2 regions of the Amycolatopsis sp. NPDC051716 genome follow, and region 2 is predicted to be linked to the other one. Evidence: riboswitches for the same ligand, from Rfam matches in the RefSeq annotation. Region 2 holds a riboswitch; the other holds the start of a gene.
The links. Region 2 has a riboswitch for thiamine pyrophosphate ahead of thiC (phosphomethylpyrimidine synthase ThiC). Riboswitches for the same ligand answer to the same signal wherever they lie in the genome.
Positions count from the first base shown of each region.

Region 1: linked by a shared signal. The riboswitch ahead of AB0M30_RS43300 (thiamine ABC transporter substrate-binding protein) and the one ahead of thiC (phosphomethylpyrimidine synthase ThiC) in region 2 are both predicted to bind thiamine pyrophosphate.

Region 1 is NZ_JBFAZA010000052.1:28,284-31,498, forward strand. Features, by position in the region: gene AB0M30_RS43295 (iron ABC transporter permease) at 1-242, opposite strand, end outside; gene AB0M30_RS43300 (thiamine ABC transporter substrate-binding protein) at 326-1,375, opposite strand; TPP riboswitch at 1,395-1,502, opposite strand; gene AB0M30_RS43305 (4a-hydroxytetrahydrobiopterin dehydratase) at 1,535-1,819, shown strand; gene AB0M30_RS43310 (hypothetical protein) at 2,227-2,559, opposite strand; gene AB0M30_RS43315 (hypothetical protein) at 2,562-3,029, opposite strand; gene AB0M30_RS43320 (ArsR family transcriptional regulator) at 3,029-3,215, opposite strand, start outside.
Region 2 is NZ_JBFAZA010000063.1:30,971-34,185, forward strand. Features, by position in the region: gene thiC (phosphomethylpyrimidine synthase ThiC) at 1-1,389, opposite strand, end outside; TPP riboswitch at 1,383-1,504, opposite strand; gene AB0M30_RS45710 (trypsin-like peptidase domain-containing protein) at 1,538-2,464, opposite strand; gene AB0M30_RS45715 (glycoside hydrolase family 15 protein) at 2,670-3,215, shown strand, end outside.

The DNA.
Region 1 (3,215 bases), on a different contig from region 2:
ACCAGCGTCCGGGCCAGGCCGACGCCGGGCAGCCGCACCCGGGCCAGCAGGAACGCCACCGGCAGCCCGGCCAGCACCGCGACCACCGTCGACGCGGCCGCGCTCGCGACGGTGAACCCGGCCAGCTGCCAGGTCCGCGCGTCGCCGAGCACGACGTCGAGCCCGCCCGCGGCGAACCCGCGTCCGATGATCGCCAGCACCGGCCAGGCGAAGAACACCACCAGGAACCCGATCGGGGCCAGCCCGAGCAGCGCCAGGCCGAGCCCGCGAGCGGTCCGCGGTGGCGCTGTCGCTTTCCCGGGACTCCGCGGTGGAGCCTCGGAGCTCACTGCAGGAGCGTGCGCCATTCGCCGATCCACTTCTCGCGTCCGGCCTGCACCTGGTCCGCGGGCAGCGCCTGCGGCCTCTGCGGCAGCGGGGCCACCTGCGCCCAGCCCGCGGGCAGGTCGACGCCCTGGCGCGCCGGGTAGACGTACATGTTGGCCGCGACCGTGGCCTGGAACTGCTGCGAGAGCAGGAAGTCGACGACCTTGCGGGCGTTCTCGACCTGCTTGCCGTTCGCCAGCACGCCGGCGTACTCGACCTGCCGGTAGCAGGTGTCGAGCAGCGCCTTGGTGCGCGGCTTCCCGTCGTCCCCGACTTCGGCGGCCGGCGACGACGCGTACGAGACGACGATCGGCCGCGGCCCCTTGCCGGACGAGCCGGAGAACTGCTTGGTGTAGGCCTCTTCCCAGCCGCTGACGACCTTGACGCCGTTGGCCTTCAGCTTCGTCCAGTAGTCCTTCCAGCCGGCGTCGCCGTACTTGGCGACGGTGCCGAGGAGGAACGCCAGCCCGGGCGACGCCGTCGCCGGGTCCTCGGCGACCAGCAGGTCCTTGTACTTCGGGTCGGCCAGGTCGTCGTAGGTCTCCGGTGCGGGGATCCCCTTGGTGGTGAAGTAGTTCGTGTCGACGTTGACGCAGACGTCGCCGACGTCGACCGCGGACAGCCGGTGCTCGGGGTCGACGGCGTAGCGCTGCGGCCCACGGTCGGCTTCCGGGCTGGTGTAGGAGTCGAAGACGCCTTCGCTGAGCGCCCGCGAGGCGAAGGTGGAGTCGACGCCGTACGCGACGTCGCCGATCGGATTCGCCTTCGTCAGCACGAGCTTGTTGGTCAGCGAACCGGCGTCGCCCTGCTTGAGCACGGAGACCTTGATGCCCGACTGCTTCTGGAAGGCGTCGAGCACCTCCTGCGGCGCCAGGAACGAATCGTGCGTCACGAGGGTGACGGTGGGCGTCTGCTGCGTGCCACCGTCACCGTCCGACAGCGAGCACGCCGCGGCGACGGCACCGACGGCGGCGATGGCCGTCGCGGCGCGCACAGCCCTGCGTTTCATCTACCCTCCTGCACTTCGCCGACGCGGAGGGAAGCCCTCCCGTCGCCGGCATGATCCGGTCAGGTGCGAACGGTCGCGGGTGACCCCGCCTCTCAGCCCGGCTCACCGGACTCCCGTGGCAACCGTGCAGCGTAGTCCAGGACGGCCGACCATGGAGACATGACGGAAATCTTGAACGACGACGAGGCCGACGCCCGGCTCGGTGCGGACTGGACGCGGTCCGGCGCGGTGATCGCGCGCGAGGTGGAGCTGGCGAGCTTCCCCCAGGCGATCGAGGTGGTGAACCGGGTGGCGGACCTCGCCGAAGCCGCCGACCACCACCCGGACATCGACATCCGCTGGCGCACGCTGACCTTCCGGCTCAGCACGCACTCGGCAGGCGGCCTGACGGCGAAGGACTTCGACCTGGCGTCGCGGATCGACGCGGTGCTCGCCGCGGTGTGATCTCGGCTACGCTCAGTGCACCTTCGCCCGGGTTCGGCGTCTCTCGGTTACCGGAACCTTCGGGAAGGAGAGACAGATGACTCAGGCAATCGTGGTCGGCACGGCGGCGTTCGCGACGATGGTGGCGGCGGCCGGTGGGGTGCTCTGGTTCACCGCCCGCAACCGCCGTCACCTGGACGGCTGAGAGTTCGATCACAGCTGTTAACGGGCGGCATGATCAGCGCGCTGTTCCTGCGGAAGCATCGGTTCGGCCCCTAGGAAACGCCATGAACAGCACCGCCGCCCTCACCCCCGCCCAGCGCGCCTGGATCAACGCCCTCGCCCCCGCGGTGGTGCTGATCGTGATCGCGGTGCTGGGCCTGCTCGGCTAGTCCGCCCAAGCCTGCCGGACCTCCGGGTCCGGCGGGCTACAAGGTGATCTGCCCGGGCGGCGGGAACTCGGCCGGGGTCTCGTCGGCCGTGGACCAGTACTCGAGGCACGACAAGCGGCCTTCGTCGACGAACACGATGAGGCCGCCGTCCGGGACGTCGGCCTCCACCGCCACCGATTCCATCTTCGGCGAGCGCGGGGTCGCGTCGTCCACGGCGAGGTCGATCGTGGGGCAGCCGCAGCCGCAGCGGCCGACCACCCGGGCCGTGGTGGCCTGCGCGCGCAGTTCCGCGGCACCGGGGAAGTCGGCCGCGAGCAGCGTGTCCAGTGCCGTCCGCTCGTTCGGCGTCAGCGGGCGAGGGCTCGCCACGATCAGTACCGGGGCATGTTCGGGATGGCCTTCTCCGCCACTTCGATGAGCGCGAGCACCTTCGGCACGTCGGCCGCCACGTCCTCGGCGGTCATCGCCGGAGTCTCCGACGATCGATAGGCGATCTCGTTGCGCCGGGCCCGCATCCGGTTGAAGGGCCGCAGGAGCGAGCCCAGCGGCGGATCCAGCTGGGCGAGGACGGCCTCGTAGACGGTCACGTGGCCGCCCCGGCTCGTCACCCGCAGGCCCTGGTTCTGCAGGACCGCCGCCAACGCGCGGCGCGCGCTGTCGTAGGCCAGCGTGTAGGCGCCTTCCGGGTCGGTGTCCTGCAGCTGCCGCGCTGACGCGAGGTGGGTGCGGGCCCGGGCCAGTTCGGCCTCGGCCGCCTCCCGCGACGCCGGGACGCGCTCGATGGCGCCGCGGGCCATGAAGGCGTCGATCCGCTCACGCCCTTGGTTCCACTGGGGCATCAGGCCTCCTGGTCGAGGTTCAGCCGGGCCAGCGGACGTTCGCGCACGCTGGTGAGGAACGGATCCGCCGTGTCCGCCGCCCACGACTCCGGCGAGATCCGGTGCACGTTGACCTCGTGGCCCAGCCGCCGCGACACACCCTCGGCCAGGTCGAAGAGCGCGTCCGGATCGGGCGAACCGACGACG
Region 2 (3,215 bases):
CAGGTTGAACTGGTCGTTCCAGCGGAACTCGAACCGCGCCTTCGACAGCTCGTCGTCCCATTCCTGCGCGTACTTGTGCCCCTTGGCCAGATCCGCGGCGTGCGCGGCGATCTTGTACGTGATCACACCGGTCTTGACGTCGTCGCGGTTGGGCAGGCCGAGGTGCTCCTTCGGCGTCACGTAACACAGCATCGCCGTGCCGTACCAGCCGATCTGCGCCGCGCCGATGGCCGACGTGATGTGGTCGTACGCCGGCGCGATGTCCGTCGCGAGTGGACCGAGGGTGTAGAACGGCGCCTCGCCGCAGAGCTTTTCCTCGAGCTCCACGTTCTCCTTGATCTTGTGCATCGGCACGTGGCCGGGGCCCTCGATCATCACCTGGACGTCGTGCGAGCGCGCGATGTGCGTCAGCTCGCCGAGGGTTTCCAGCTCGGCGAACTGGGCGCGGTCGTTGGCGTCGGCGATCGAGCCCGGGCGCAGGCCGTCACCGAGGGAGAACGTGACGTCGTACTGCCGGAGGATCTCGCAGAGTTCTTCGAAGTGCGTGTACAAAAAGGACTCTTGGTGGTGCGCGAGGCACCACGCGGCCATGATCGACCCGCCGCGGCTGACGATGCCGGTGACGCGCCGCGCGGTCAGCGGGATGTAGCGCAGCAGCACACCGGCGTGCACGGTGACGTAGTCGACACCCTGTTCGCACTGCTCGATGATGGTGTCGCGGTACACCTCCCACGACAGCTTTTCCGGTTCGCCGTCGACCTTTTCCAGCGCCTGGTAGATCGGCACGGTGCCGACCGGTACCGGCGAGTTGCGGATGATCCACTCCCGCGTCTCGTGGATCCGCTTGCCGGTGGAGAGGTCCATGATCGTGTCGGCGCCCCAGCGGGTCGCCCACACCATCTTGTCGACCTCTTCCTCGACCGACGACCACACGGCCGAGTTGCCCATGTTGGCGTTGATCTTCACCAGGAAGTTCTTGCCGATGATCATCGGCTCGGTCTCGGGGTGCTTGCGGTTGGCCGGGATCACCGCGCGGCCGCGGGCGACCTCGTCGCGCACGAATTCGGGCGAAACCCGTTCCCGTGCGGCGATGTACTCCATCTCGCGGGTGATGACACCCTGTTTGGCCCACCCGAGCTGGGTGTTGTGCTCCCGCCCGTCGGCCCAGCCGGCCCGCAGCCGGTGAAGTCCACTGTGGACGTCGATCTCCACGTCCGGATCCGTGTACGGGCCGGAGGTGTCGTAGACGTCGAACTGTTCCCCGTTGGAAAGATCGATCCGCCGCACGGGGACGCGGAGTCCGGATTCGGTCTGCTGGTAGGCCTTGTGCGAACCGGTGATCGGTCCGGTGGTCACCTTTACGGCAGCATGGTTTTCGAGCGTCGTCAACGACTTTCACTCCCTACGCCGGCATTACCCGGTCAGGTTCATGCGGTCGGTGACGCCTGCGAAACGCAAGTCACCCTCTCAGCCCGCCATGGCGCGAGCTCCCGCGTTGGTGTTGTGCCACCGACCATGCCACGCCGAAGCGCGATACTCAAGTCAGGTGACCTCGCCCGACCAGTTCGGCCGGGGTGGCGTAGACGTCGACCATGGCGCCGTTGCGCAGCACGGTGATCGGCAGTGCGGTGCCGATCACTTCCGCGAACAGCTGCCGCTGGATGCCTTGGGCGTCCGAGACGCGGGTGCGCCCGACGGTCAGCACGAGGTCGCCGGCGCGCAGGCCGGCCCGGTCGGCCGGGCCGCCGGACACGACTTCGCGCACCCGTAGCCCGGCGCGCTGCCCGGTGCGCTCGGCGATGTCGTCCGGCAGCGGCGCGGGCACGCCGACGACGCCGAGGTACGCGCGCCGCACCCGGCCTTCGACGACGAGCGTGTCGATGATCCGCCGCGTGGTCGTGTTGATCGGCACCGCGAGCCCGAGCCCGATCCCGGCGACCGCGGTGTTGATGCCGACGACCCGGCCGGCGGAGTCGGCGAGCGCGCCGCCGGAGTTGCCGGGGTTGAGGGCGGCGTCGGTCTGGATGACGTCCTCGATCACGCGGGTGGTGCGCCCCTGCCGGACCGGCAGCGCGCGGCCGAGGGCGCTGACGACCCCGGCGGTGACGGTCCCGGAGAAGCCGAGCGGGTTCCCGACCGCGACGACGAGCTGCCCGACGACGAGCCGGTCGGCGTCGCCCAGAACAGCCGCGGCCGGCGTCGCGCCCCGCGCCCGCAGCACGGCGAGATCGGACAGCGGATCGGCGCCGACGACGTCGAAGGGCACTTCGCTGCCGTCGGCGAAGGTGGCGACCCCGCGCCGGTGGTCGCTGACGACGTGGGCGTCGGTGAGCAGGTGGCCGTCCTCGGCGAAGACGACGGCCGAGCCACTGCCCCGCGCGAGCTGCACCCCGGCGACGTGCGGGGTAACGGTCTTGGCGACCGTGCTGACCGCGCGCGAGTAGGCGTCCATCGCCTCGTCCATGGAGATACCTCGATTACAGCGTTGCAGGTACTACAATCTTGCGCCCGGTTCGGCCGGAAGTCCGTTCGCTGCTGGTGAACCGGCCCGGTGGACCAGTGACGGTCAGTGGTTCACCGGATCAGCCCATGCATCGGGCAGAAATCGGCGGCAGACTGCCAGGCGCCTTTCTGTAACGGTGCAGAGGCGACTTTTCTGTGGGGTTGATATGCGCAAACTCATCTTCGGCGCCCTCGCCGGGCTGCTGGTCACCGGCCTGATCCCGGCGACCGCGGCGGCGCAGGGGGAGGCTCCCGGTGCCCCCGGGACCCATCCCAGCTGGCTACCCGCGAACAAGACCGGTTTCGGGACCGCGCACGACCGGTCCAGCAACGTCTGGTTCACCCTCCAGGGCGGCCAGCTGTCCGAGGTCTACTACCCGGACCTGTCGACGCCCAGCGTCCGCTCGATGGACTTCGTCGTCACGGACGGCCGCAGCTTCGCCGTCACCGACTACTCGGCGAAGTCCCAGCAGGTCCGGCGGACCGACGACGACAGCCTGACGTACGAGCAGACCATCACCGACGACCAGCACCGCTGGCGCCTCCGCAAGACCTACGTCACCGACCCGGCCGCCACGACCGTGCTGGTGGACGTCGATTTCCAGTCGCTCACCGGGCGGCCCTACCAGCTCTACGCGGTCGCCGACCCGGACCTCACCAACGACGGCTCCGACGACTCGGCCGCCCGCCAGGGGGACGCCGTCACCGCGCAG